3 regions of the Actinocorallia libanotica genome follow, and region 1 is predicted to be linked to each of the others. Evidence: riboswitches for the same ligand, from Rfam matches in the RefSeq annotation. Region 1 holds a riboswitch; each other region holds the start of a gene.
What was found. A riboswitch is a leader RNA that binds a small molecule or an ion and turns the genes downstream of it on or off. The one in region 1 is predicted to bind S-adenosylmethionine.
Positions count from the first base shown of each region.

Region 2: it holds a riboswitch for S-adenosylmethionine, as region 1 does, so the genes downstream of both, ABD140_RS21540 (PPOX class F420-dependent oxidoreductase) here and thrC (threonine synthase) in region 1, are expected to answer to the same signal.
Region 3: it holds a riboswitch for S-adenosylmethionine, as region 1 does, so the genes downstream of both, ABD140_RS04345 (aminotransferase class V-fold PLP-dependent enzyme) here and thrC (threonine synthase) in region 1, are expected to answer to the same signal.

Region 1 is NZ_BAAAHH010000048.1:8,442-12,682, reverse strand. Features, by position in the region: gene ABD140_RS35130 (alpha,alpha-trehalose-phosphate synthase (UDP-forming)) at 1-1,400, opposite strand, end outside; SAM riboswitch class I at 1,580-1,720, shown strand; gene thrC (threonine synthase) at 1,736-2,965, shown strand; gene ABD140_RS35120 (MoaD/ThiS family protein) at 2,968-3,243, shown strand; gene ABD140_RS35115 (cold-shock protein) at 3,480-3,680, shown strand; gene ABD140_RS35110 (hypothetical protein) at 3,751-4,241, opposite strand, start outside.
Region 2 is NZ_BAAAHH010000018.1:55,623-59,863, forward strand. Features, by position in the region: gene ABD140_RS21530 (hypothetical protein) at 1-395, shown strand, start outside; gene ABD140_RS21535 (2'-5' RNA ligase family protein) at 632-1,435, opposite strand; gene ABD140_RS21540 (PPOX class F420-dependent oxidoreductase) at 1,432-1,890, opposite strand; SAM riboswitch class I at 2,030-2,144, opposite strand; gene ABD140_RS21545 (TetR/AcrR family transcriptional regulator) at 2,164-2,895, opposite strand; gene ABD140_RS21550 (MFS transporter) at 3,007-4,241, shown strand, end outside.
Region 3 is NZ_BAAAHH010000002.1:275,840-280,080, forward strand. Features, by position in the region: gene ABD140_RS04340 (hypothetical protein) at 1-774, opposite strand, end outside; gene ABD140_RS04345 (aminotransferase class V-fold PLP-dependent enzyme) at 865-2,091, opposite strand; SAM riboswitch class IV at 2,137-2,251, opposite strand; gene ABD140_RS04350 (PIG-L family deacetylase) at 2,273-3,076, opposite strand; gene ABD140_RS04355 (hypothetical protein) at 3,082-3,810, opposite strand; gene ABD140_RS04360 (PucR family transcriptional regulator) at 3,821-4,241, opposite strand, start outside.

The DNA.
Region 1 (4,241 bases):
GCGAACCACTTCCCGGGCGGGAGCGCGGTGGCGGCGGCGGCGAGCCGCTCGGTGCGCGAGCGGCGCTCCTCGGCCGACATCAGCAGCGCCCGGTTGAGGGTGCGGGCGGTCTGGGAGACGTCGTAGGGGTTGACGGTCAGGGCGTCCTCGGCGAGCTCGCCCGCCGCGCCCGCCTCGGTGGAGAGCACCAGCGCGCAGCCCTTCTCCGACAGGACGGGCCCCTCCTTGGCGACGAGGTTCATGCCGTCGCGGATCGGGTTGACCACCAGGACGTCCGCGAGCCGCAGGGCGGCCAGGGAGCGGGCGTAGTCGTCCTTCACCTGGAGCACGAGCGGCGTCCAGTCGGGCGTGCCGAACTCGTCGTTGATCTCCGCGGCGAGGCGCTCGACGGCGGCGGTGTAGTCGCGGTAGCGGGGGAGGTCGGTGCGGGAGGGGTAGGCGAAGGCCACGTGCACCACCCGTCCGTGCCATTCGGGGTGGTGCAGCAGCAGCTCCCAGTAGGCGGCCAGGCCGCGGACGATGTTCTTGGACAGCTCGGTGCGGTCGATGCGCAGGATCATCTGGCGGCCGCCGGTCTGCTCCAGCAGTGCGGCGCGGCGGTCGGCGACGTCGTCGCGGTCCGCGCGCTCGCGCAGTTCCAGGCCGTCCACGCCCAGGGAGTGCACGCCGACGCGGGTGACGCGCCCCTGGTGGCGGACGGTGCGGGCGAACCTGTCGACCTTGGCGCCCAGGACCGCCTCGCAGCAGTCCAGGAAGGACTCGGCCCACCGGTCGCACAGGAAGCCGGCGTGGTCGGCGCCGAGGATGCCCTCCAGCACGGCGGCGGCGATGTCGTCGGGCAGCAGGCGGAAGTACTCCGGCGGCGCCCACGGGGTGTGCGAGAAGTGGGCGATGCGCAGGTCGGGGCGGCGCTCGCGCAGCATCCGGGGGACCAGGGCCAGGTGGTAGTCCTGGACGGCGACCTTGGCGCCGCGCTCGGCGTCCTGGGCCAGGGCGTCGGCGAACGCCGAGTCGTACGCCTCGTACGACTGCCAGTCGCGCCGGAACGTGCTGTCGAAGTGCGGCTCGTTCGGGGTGTCGTAGAGCAGGTGGTGGACGAACCAGAGGGTGGAGTTGGCCACCGAGTTGTAGGCGCGCTGGAACGTCGTCTCGGGGATGTCCAGCATCCGGACGGCGCCCGTCTCGTGCCCGGCCCGGTCGAGCCGGCCGGACGGGTCCTGGCGGGCGGCGAGCCGGTCGGCCTCCGACAGCGCGGCGCACACCCAGACCAGGTCGGTCCCGGCGGCCACCGAGGCGAGCCCGGAGACCAGGCCCCCGCCGCCGCGGCGCATGGCCAGCGCGCCCTCTTCGGACAGGGAGAAGGACACCGGACCGCGGTTGCTGGCGACGAGTACCTGCATGGCCCGAGTCTCGCACGCCGGATCCCGGCCGCCGAGGGGAGGACCGTTCCCACCGGCCGGAGAGTGATCAAGCTAACAGCAGGGCACGTCCAAGGAGTGAGACCCCCTGTGCTCTTAAACGGACACCTGCGATAAAGTCGGCACACAACTTCATACAGCCCGTGAGTCTTCTTCACGGGCGCTCATCCAGAGGGGTGGAGGGACCGGCCCTGCGAAGCCCCGGCAACCCTCCCGGCTCGCCTTCGCGCCCATGCGAGGCTTCGGCCGGGACGAGGTGCCAACTCCGGCCTGTGACCAAAGTGGCGCAGGAAAGATGAGGGAGAGGCCTCGCACCCATGCCCGACCTGGGTAACGCCACCGCGCTGATCTGCCGCGAGTGCGGAAACACCGTCGAACTCGGCCCCTACTACGCCTGCTCGGAGTGTTTCGGGCCGCTGGAGGTCTCCTACGACCTCAGCGGCGTGACGCGCGAGTCCATCGAGGCGGGGCCGCGCAACATCTGGCGCTACAAGGACCTGCTGCCGGTTCCCTCGAACGTCGCGGAGATCCCCAACACCGAGCCCGGCTTCACCCGGCTGGTGAAGGCCGACCAGCTCGCCTCCGCGCTGGGGCTGCAGTCCCTGTGGGTCAAGGACGACAGCGGCAACCCCACCCACTCCTTCAAGGACCGCGTGGTCGGCGTCGCCCTGGCCGCCGCCCGCGAGCTGGGCTTCAAGGTGCTGGCCTGCCCCTCCACCGGCAACCTCGCCAACGCCGTCGCCGCCGCCGCGGCCCGCGCCGGCATCCGCAGCGCCGTGTTCGTGCCCTCCGACCTGGAGCAGCAGAAGATCATCACGACCGCCGTGTACGACGGCACGTTCGTGACGGTCGACGGCAACTACGACGACGTCAACCGGCTCGCCTCGGAGCTCGCGGGCGAGCAGGAGGACTGGGCGTTCGTGAACGTGAACGTCCGCCCGTACTACGCCGAGGGCTCCAAGACCCTGGGCTACGAGATCGCCGAGCAGCTCGGCTGGCGGCTGCCCGACCAGATCGTCGTCCCGATCGCGTCCGGCTCCCAGCTGACCAAGATCGACAAGGCGTTCCAGGAGCTGATCAAGCTCGGACTGGTCGAGGACAAGCCCTACAAGGTGTTCGGCGCCCAGGCCGAGGGGTGCAGCCCCGTCTCGGCCGCCTTCAAGGCGGGCCACGACGTGGTGCGGCCGGTCAAGCCCGACACCATCGCCAAGTCGCTGGCGATCGGCAACCCCGCCGACGGCCCCTACGTGCTGGACGCGGTGCGCCGGACGGGCGGCGCGGTCGAGGACGTCACCGACGCCGAGGTCGTCGAGGGCATCCGGCTGCTCGCCCGCACCGAGGGGATCTTCGCCGAGACCGCGGGCGGCGTGACCGTCGGCGTGCTGAAGAAGCTCGTCGAGAGCGGCGGGCTCGACCCGGCGCTGGAGACCGTCGTCATCAACTCGGGCGAAGGCCTGAAGACCCTGGACGCGGTGGCCCCGGTGGCCAAGCCGTCCGCCAACATCGCGCCCAACATCGAGGCGTTCCGCGCTACCGGATTGGTCTGAGCATGAGTGTTTCCGTTCGCATCCCCACCATCCTGCGCACCTACACGGGCGGCGAGTCCGAGGTGAAGGCCGAGGGCGGCACGCTGCGCGAGGTCATCGCGGACCTGGAGAAGAACCACACCGGCATCGCGGCCCGGGTGCTGGACGACGCCGGCAAGCTCCGCCGGTTCGTCAACGTCTACGTTGGCGACGAGGACGTGCGCTTCGCCGACGGCCTGGACACCGCGACGCCCGAGGGCGTCCAGGTCTCGATCATCCCGGCGGTCGCCGGAGGCTGACGGCCCCGTGGGAAAGCCCGTCCGAAAGGGCGGGCTTTTTCCGTTGCCGCACGCGGAGGCCATGGCCACACCCGGTCGTGACAATTCCCCGTTTCTTTTCACGCCGGTATCTTCCGGTGCCATCTCCATCACGGGTTGGTTTCCGGACTATCTCGGAAGGGGATCGGGGTTCCGAGGTGGACGCCCCGGTCGCTCCGCGGTCCAGGGGGGCCGCGGCTCCAGGCAGGGTTCGTGACATGGCTCAGGGCACCGTCAAGTGGTTCAACGCGGACAAGGGCTACGGCTTCATCGCGGTCGACGGGGGGAAGGACGTCTTCGTCCACCATTCGGCCATCCAGATGGACGGCTACCGCACGCTGGAGCAGGGGCAGCGGGTGGAGTTCGAGATCGGCCAGAGCGACAGGGGGCCGCAGGCCGACCTGGTCCGCGCCCTGTGACCCGCCGCTTCGAGGAGACCCGCAGGCCTGCGGGTCTCCTCGCCTCGTCCGGGATCCGCCGGACGCCGGGTCACCGTCCGGCGGAGGTGCGGCGCCAGCCGTCCCCGTAGCCGTCGCGGTCGTACCGGTCATAACCGTCGTCGTACCGGTCGTCGTCATCGTCGTACCGGCCCTGCCAGTCGTCCCGGCCCTGCCAGTCGTCGCCGTAGCGGCCCTGCCAGTCGTTCCAGTCCCACAGCTGGAACGGGCGGCTGTAGTGGGCGAAGGTGCGGTAGGTCGGCGGGACGTAGACGCGGTACCACTGGCCCCAGTGCCTCTTGCCGCTCAGCCGCTGGCCGCGCAGCCGGTCGGCGCGGCCCCAGAACCGGTCGCCGTGGAAGCGGAAGTTCACCTTGCCCCAGCGGTTGGTGCGCTTGCACCCGATGGTGTAGAAACCGCCGCTCCAGTCGGACCTCTGCTGGAGGCAGGCGCGGGCGTAGGGGAGCGGCGCGCGGCGCCCCCAGTCGGAGGTGCGGTAGACGAGGACGCGGGCGCCGCCGCTCCGGCCGTTCCAGGAGTAGG
Region 2 (4,241 bases), on a different contig from region 1:
CCGCTGTCCAAGCGGTCGTCGAGGAAGCCGAGCAGGAACTGGTCTGCGGAGCCTGGAAGCCCACCGAGATCGACAGGGGCCTGGTCCAGCGGTTGCGCGGATCCCTGCAGCCCTTCATCGCGGACGAGGACGGGGGGTCGTCGACGGAGCGGCTGGAGAGGCTCCGGGAGGGAATGGCCGCGGTGGCGATCACGCTGGCGTCCTGCCATGGCCCGCTGGCCTGGTTCCTGGGCCAGTGCGCCACCGCCCTGAGCCCCGTTCTGCAGTGGCGATCCCTGCCCGCCGACACCGGCCACGCCTTCAAGACCACCATGCCCACTCCGGAGCAGTTCACCGACGCGGAACGCGCTTTCGTCCTCCTGCACACCCTGCTGACCGGCCCCCGCTGGAACTGACCCTCGAATCGGTACATGAGGAGGCCGTTCGCGGCGGCGACGAAGGCCACTCCCACCGCGTGGCAAAACGGCCTCCACGCAAAGGCGTCAGAGCCGTTCGGCACTTCAGGACTCCCCGGTCAAGGTGGACGCCCACCGGTTCTTCACCTTCTATCCCGACGCCACCACCCTGCGCCAGGCCCGCCGGTCCACCGCCAAACCGCCGTGCTGACGCATCCTGCACCGCGTCACCTTCATCAGCCGGGTGCTGCCGCCCGTCCCGCCCCCGGAGCGTGATCGGTGTCGTCGGCCAGTTCGAAGGAACGGTGACGGTGCCACGCGCCATCCTCGAAGACGACCAGGTCGACGGACGTGATGGCGGCTGAGAACGGCAGGCGGCTTGAAAGGTCCTTGTCGACCTGTTCGAAGATGTGCTCGGGTTGGCGGATCGCCACGGTCAGGTGCGGGGGCGTGTCCGGGTACTTACCGCCATAGGGCGGGCGGTCGGGCCAGCGCGTGACGACGTCCTGAGTCATACGGCTGAACGGATCGGCGGGCTCCGGCAGCAGGCACAACAGCGAGGGCCGGCGTGCGGTGCGGCGGAACTCGGCGGTGAAACCCCGGTGACCGGCGAACACGCGCGCCAGTTCACTCACCACCGCGGTGTCGATCCGCTCGGCGTCGAGGAAGGGGAAGAGCACGGTGACGTGGGCGTGGGCGCCGGTGGAAGCCGAGCGGTCGTATCGGCTCCGCCAGCGTTCCACGACGGGTTCGGCCTCGGGGACGGCCACGACCAATGCGGTCGTCCCTGCCTGATAAGGGGTTGGCTCATCTGCCATGCCGGTGGACTCTACGCCGGATCCGAGGTCGTGTACGAGAACGAACACGGTGTCGGCAGCCGCTTCGCCCCGATCCCGGCGATGGCGACGTGTTCTTCTCCTCTTCTTCTCCTCGCGTTCGGTGAGGACCTGGAAGAGGAGCTCGGCGCTGTGCCGCAGCTCTTCATCGCCGGTCCGTCCTCGTTCGCTTCCCATCTGCTGGTCTTCGACGGCATCCCTCACCGGGAGACGTCGCGGGCGTTGTAGCCGATCAGGTGGGAGGCCTGGCGGAGTGCGGCGGGAGTGAGGTCTTCGGCTCTCCACGGCTCGATGTTCCACGCGATGATCCGATGCGGGCGTATGCGCAGGGTCTCCTTGGAGAAGGCGTCCAGGAGCGGCGGATCGAGGACGAGGATCTCGACCGTGCCGCGCAGTTCGATGCCGCGTCCGGTCTGCCCGATCGGGTTGGGGGTCGGGGCCTGGTCGTCGACGACGAGGGAGACGCGCGGATCGGCCTTGATGTTGCGGAACTTCTGGCCGGTGGTGAGATCCGGCCCGCCGATGTCGATGGTCGCGGTCTGGGCGTTCAGCCAGAAGGCCACCGGTTGGACGTGAGGAGCGCCATCGGGTCCGATCGTGGCGAGGCGTCCCAGCGGATGCTCGGTCAAGTAGGCGATCTCGGCTTCGGTGAAGATCATGTCAGGAGAATGCTTCTTCAACCGCACTTGAAGTCAAGACGGGAGGACGCGTGGTGGCTTCGCGTCGGGCACTGCCTTGGATGCGGGCCGAAGATGAGCCAGGCGATCCACAGGATGAGCCTTACCGGCTCGGCCGCGAACCTCATCGTCGAGCGATTTGCGGGGGCGGCGTTCCTGGCGTCGGCACCTTGTCCGCTCCGGGCAGGTTGCCGGACCGCCATAGGGCCAGGTCCCTCGGATCCTCTGGATGATCAACGAAGGTCGGCACGGGGTTCAGCGGCAGTGGGCGGCGGCGCTGTCGCCGTGCTGGTCCCGGGAGGAGCGGAGGCGGGCGGCGATGCCGTCGGTCAGCAGGTCGAGGGAGAACTCGAACAGCGTGTCGGGTGAGTCGGCCTCCATCTCGCCGAGTCTGGCGAGGTGGGGCAGGTTCTCCTGGTCGTGGAGCCAGGGGGGCGGTGTGTCGTTGAGGTCTGCGGGGTTCAGGTACGCCGGTGGCCGGTCGTGGAAGGAGTCCTGGAGTTCGACGAATCCGGCGACCAGGCGGAAGGTCTCCATGCAGGCTCGGTAGGCGTCCTGCAGGTCGAGCCCGATCTGGAGGAAGAGACCGAGGAGGGCGTCGACGTTGCGCAGCATGACGGGATGGCGGGCGCCGGTGATGTTCTCGCGGAGCGCCAGGGTGGTCATGCCGGGGTGGCGCCGGTAGTGGGCGCGCAGGTCCCGGCAGAACGCCCGCAGGTCTTCGTGCCACTGTGCGGAGTCCAGCGCGGCCGGCGTCCATCGGGACTCGAAGATCTCGGCGGCCACGGTGATGAGGTCGCGGCGGTCGGCCACGTAGTTGTACAGCGCCCGCGGCGACACCCCGAGCTCGGCGGCCAGTGACCGCATCGTGAGGTTCTCCGGCCCGTGGCGTCCCAGGAAGTCCAGTGCTGCCTCGCCCACCGAGGCGCGCGTCAGGGTGGGACGTCCCTTGCGGTGCGTCGGCCGGCGCCGGGGTTCGCTGCTCATCTCCCGCGGATACTACCCCGCACTCCTTGAACTTCACACATGTTGACTTTTAGCGCGCACACGGCCAGGGTGACTAAGGCAAGCCTTACCTCACCCCCCTTGGAGGGCGCTGTGGGCCGTCTGGCCATGGACCTGTCCCCGCTACGGGACAGCCGAGACTTCCGGCTGCTGTATCTCGGATTCGTCGGCGCGCTGGTCGGCACGCTGGTCACCACCGTCGCGGTGGCCGTGCAGACCTATGACCTGACCGGATCACCTCTGCACACGGGGCTGGTGAGCCTGGCCAGAGCGATCCCGCTCGTGGCCGGCACGCTGATCGGCGGGGTGCTGGCCGACCGGATGGACCGGCGCAGGCTGCTCATCGCCACCCGCCTGCCGCTGGTGGTCGCGGTCGCGGTGCTGGCGGTCAACGCGCTGCTGCCCGACCCGCACCTGTGGCCGATCTACCTCGCGACCGCGCTGACCGGGCTGCTGGCCGGGCTCGGCGGCCCGGCCATGCTCGCGGCGATCCCCGCCCTGGTCGGCACCGAGCGCCTGGCCGCCGTCGGAGCGCTCACCGCCGCCTCCGTCCAACTCGCCGCGCTGCTGGGTCCCGCCCTCGGCGGCCTCCTGGTCGCCGGGCCCGGCCTGGCCGTCTGCTACGCCCTGGACGCCGCCGGGATCCTGGCGTTCTCCCTCACCCTGTTCTTCCTCCCCGCCCTGCCACCCCGGATCCGCGCCGACGACGGCCCGCGATCCGCGGCCGCGCTGCGGCGGGCGTTCGCCTCCCTCGCCGACGGCGTGCGTTTCGTACGCGGCCGGCGCCTCGTCCTCGGCCTGCTGCTCATCGACGCCGCCGCCATGGTCTTCACCATGCCCCAGGCCCTCTACCCGGCCCTGGCCGAGCAGGACTTCGGCGGCGGCCCCGTCATCGTCGGCCTCCTGTACGCCGCCCCCGCCCTCGGCGCGCTCATCGGCGCCGCCACCAGCGGCTGGACCGCACGCGCCGGAGGCCACGCCCTCATCGCCGCCGTCCTGCTGTGGGGCCTGTCCCTCACCGGCTTCGGCCTCACCACCCACCTGCCCCTGGCCCTCGCCCTGCTCGCCCTCGCCGGCCTCGGCGACCTCGTCTCCGAAACCCTGCGCTCCGCCCTCCTCCAGCACGGCACCCCCGACCACCTGCGCGGCCGCGTCAGCAGCCTGTGGCTCACCCAGGCCACCGTCTCGCCCGCCCTCGGCAACGCCGCCCTCGGCCTGTTCGCCGAACTCACCACCGTGCGCACGGCCATCACCATCGGCGGACTCGTCTGCGTCCTGGCCACCCTCGCCATCGCCGCCGCCCTCCCCGCACTCCGCCACGCCACCCT
Region 3 (4,241 bases), on a different contig from region 1:
GTCCGGGCGGATCGCCGCGAGCAGGGCCGTGGAGGCTCCCCTGCCCTGGCCGACCACGGCCGCCTCCGCCGCGTCCAGTGCCTCTTCCAGGTCGTACCCGGTGGTGAAGTACTCCTGCAGCGCGGTGACGGCCGCCCGTGCCGCGCGGGCCCCCGACCCGTCCCCGGGCCCCGTCACCCCGTCGCAGACGGCCAGCGCGACCACGTCGTCCACACTGCGGACGGCGGTGAACGCGTCCTCGTTGTCCCACTCGGGGTCGCCTTTGGCCTTCCGCGACCCCACCGCGGTCTCGGCGGCGAGCTGTACCGAGACGCCCTCGTCCCACGGGCGGGTCACCGCCGCCACCACGCCGCCCGGATCGTTGCCCGCCAGCAGCGCGCGCACCACCGCGTCCAAGCCGTGCGGAGCCCGTCCCGCGTGCAGTTCCAGCAGCATCAGGGTGTCCGTGAGATCGCGCGGCGCGCGTCCGACGGCGAGCTTGACGAGCCCGCAGATCACCGACCAGACGTCACGCGCCCGCGCGCCGGGCGTCTCCGGGACGGGCTCCTCCCCCATCCCGTACGGCGGAACGCACAGGATCTGCCAGCCCTGATCCGGCCCCCAGCGCAGCGAGCCCGGCCACAGGAAGCCGGGCCCCGTCCGCATGACGCTCTCCGAGAGCAGCGGCCACAACGAGGCGAGCTCGCCCATCAGCCGCTCCGGGGGCAGCCCCTCCGGATCGCCGAGGGCGGGCAGCGGTTCTTCGGGCCACTCGACGTTCACTTCGGCACGCACCGGCCCACCCCGCTCTCGGAACATCCGTGATCAAGCGCTGCTCATGCCGTCTCATAGTGGTACGGCGGACGGGCGCGGGCAAGGTCGACTTCAGGTCTGTTCTGTGAGCGCTCGCAATGCCGCGATGAGCCGGTCGACGTGTTCGTCCGTGGTGCCGAGGCCGATGCTCGCCCGCACCGCGGTGGCGTCCGGGTCGGTGCAGCCCTCCGCCCTTCCGGTGCCTCCGACGAGGTGGCGGACGAGCGGATGCGCGCAGAATTTCCCGTCACGGACGCCGATGCCGTGCTCGTTCGAGAGGTACTCCGCCACGGAACGCGCAGGATGCCCGGCCACGGTGAAGGAGACGATGCCGACACGCGGGTGGTCGGCCCCCCACAACGACAGTTCGCGCACCTCCGGAAGCTCCGCGAGGCCGGCGCGAAGCCTGCCGAGCAGCCGCTCCTCCTCGGCGACCAGGTCATCCCAGCCGGTGAGCGCCGTGCAGGCGGCGGCCAGGGCGATCGCTCCGAGCACGTTCGGCGTCCCCGCCTCGTGGCGCTGCTCGGCGTCCGAGGCCCATTCGACGCGGCCTCCCGAGCCGACCTTCCGGCTCGCCCCGCCGCCCTTCAGGTACGGGTCCGCGGCCCGCAGCCAGTCCGCACGGCCGGCGAGGACGCCCGCGCCGAACGGGGCGTACAGCTTGTGGCCCGACAGGGCGACGTAGTCGAGGTCGCTCGCGTCCAGCGGACGGTGCGGGGCGAGCTGGGCGGCGTCCACGGCGATCCGCGCGCCGTTGCGGTGCGCCACGTCGGCGAGCTCGTGGACGGGCCACAACTCACCCGTCACGTTCGAAGCCGCCGTGACGACGAGCAGGCGCGGCCCCTGCGGGCAGGCCTTCAACGCCGCGTCGGCCGCCCGCAGCGCCTCGATCGGACTCGCCGGGACGGGCAGCCGCACGGCACCACGCCACGGCAGCTGCGTGGCGTGGTGCTCGGACTCGAACACCACCACGGACGTCGGAGCGGGAAGCGCCCGCGCCAGCAGGTTGAACGAGTCGGTGGTGTTGCGGGTGAAGACGACGGCCTGCGGTCCGCCGAGGAACGCGCGGACGCTCTCCCGCGCCTCCTCGTAGGCCCGTGTCGTGACCTGCGAGGCGTATCCGGCGCCCCGGTGCACGCTGCTGTAGTACGGAAGCGCCCGTGTGACGGCCTCCTGCACGCTCTCCAGACACGGCGCCGAAGCGGCGTAGTCGAAGTTCGCGTACGGCAGGAGACCCGTCGGCACGGGCACCGGGCTGTCAGCGCCGACGACCTTCGGAATGCAGGTGAGAACGGACATGACCCAGCCTCCAGGGTTCCGGGGACCCCGGACCGTGTCAGGTGGGATCCGCGCTTGCCGGACACCCTTCGCGCCCGGCCGGGTCGTCACCCGGACCACCCCGCCGCGGAAGGAGGGTTGGCGGCCAGCAAGCCGGGGCTTGACGCTGGCACTCATGACCTGGGGGCGAATATAGCAAGTCTCAGCGGAGACCGGTGAACAGATCGTCCTCTTTTTCCGGGCCTTCTCCGCGGACCCGGATGAACGACTCCGCGCCGAAGACCAGCGGCTTCGCCTCCTCGGGAAGCATCAGCAGGAAGATGCTGTCGGTCTGGCTGGCGTGCGCCTGCAGCGCCTTGACCTTGGTGTCCGCGTACTCCGCGACGTCGACCGTCGTGGTGATGACCTCGTCGGAGACGCCGAAGTCCAGCGGCTCCGTCATGCCCATCTCCTCGGCCAGGCCGCTGGACTCGAGGTAGTCGAACATCGCCTGGAAACCCGACTGGGGGACGGCCGTGTAGTAGAGCTTGTCCGGGATACCGGTCCTCTCGGTGGCCGCGACCGCGATCCGGTGCGCCTGGATGTGGTCGGGGTGCCCGTAGCCGCCGTTCTCGTCATAGGTGACGACCACCTGCGGCCGGTACTTCTCCATCAGTTCCGCGAGCCTGCCCACGGCCGTGTCGAAATCGACGTTGGCGAAGGAGTCCGCGGCCTTGTTCGCCTCCCAGCCCTCCATTCCGGAATCGGCGTAGCCCAGCAGTTCCACATGCTCGATGCCGAGCAGCTCCGCGGACTTCTCCAGCTCCCCGAGCCGCAGGGCGCGGACCTCCGCGGGGTCGTGGCCCGGCTCTCCCGGCTTCACCCCGCCCGGGGCGTCGCCCTGCTCGCCGTTGGTGCAGGTCACCAGCACCGTGCGGATCCCGGCGGCGGCGGCCTTGGCGAGCACCCCGCCGGTACTGATCACTTCGTCGTCCGGGTGGGCGTGTACGGCCATCAACGTCAGCATGGGCTTCAGCGTACGTCGATCGGCTTCCAACCCGTCACCTTCTTCTGCCACACCTCGGTGCCCTTGTACCTGGCCGCGACGGTGCCGTCCTTCTTCGCGGTGAACAGACGCGAGTAGCGGCCCTTCGCGTTGGTCTTGACGACCGCTATCCGGACGCCTTTCTTCTTCCCCTTGGGCTTGAACCAGATCTCGATCGCCTGCCGCTTCAGAGGCGCGAACTCGCCCTTCTTCCCCAGTGCCGTCAACCGGCCCTGGACCTTGATCTTCGCGCCCTTGCGGACGGTGCCGGGCGTGGCCGCCACGTTCAGCCTGGCGGCGCGGCGGACCGTCAACGCGTTCTTGAACGCCCTGGACTGGAACTTGTAGTAGGCGTCCTTGGAGGTCCCGTCCGTGGCGGCGACCTCCAGCGTGTAGCGGCCGCCCCAGTCGCCCTTGTCGAGCTCGGCCGTTCCCCGCCAGACGCCGTCCCCCGCGGTCCCCGAGACCCGCTTCAGATCGCTGACCAGGGCGAACCCGCCGCCTCCCACCCGTTCGAGGGTGACATCGACATCGGTGATCCGCGTGCCGGTGACGGCGACCTTCACCTGCACCTTCGTCTTCTTGCCGGGCACGATGACGGGGTTCCCGTACGCCTTCCCGGCACGGACGGTCAGCGGTCCCGCCGCGTGGGCGGGCGCCGGAACGGACAGAGCGGTGGCGAGCACCGCCAGGACGAGGGGGGCGACGGTACGCATGCCGGGGAGTCTAAACGCTGATTTCTCCGCCCTTCCCCACCTCTCTGATCCACATCTGCAGCAGCAGCATCAGCTCCAGCCTGACCTCGGGGTCCTCGAAGTCGAAGCCGAGGACCTCCTGCAGCTGCCCCAGCCGGTACCGGACGGTCTGCGGATGCACGCACAGCCCGGCGGCGGCGCCGGTGGCGTTGAAGCCGTTCTTCAGGCACTCCAGCAGGGTGACGGCCAGCCGCAGCCCCTGCTTCTCCCCCGCCTCGGCCAGCGGGGCGAACCGGCGCGCGGCCACCAGTGAGGCCAGTTCGCGGCCCTCCTGCAGCAGCAGCTCGGGGAAGTGGTCCTCGGCCCGGACGAGGAAACCGGCTTTGCGGGTGGCGCGGCCCGCGACCACCCCGGACGTGATGAGCTCCAGGGTGCTGCGCGCCCACCGCAGC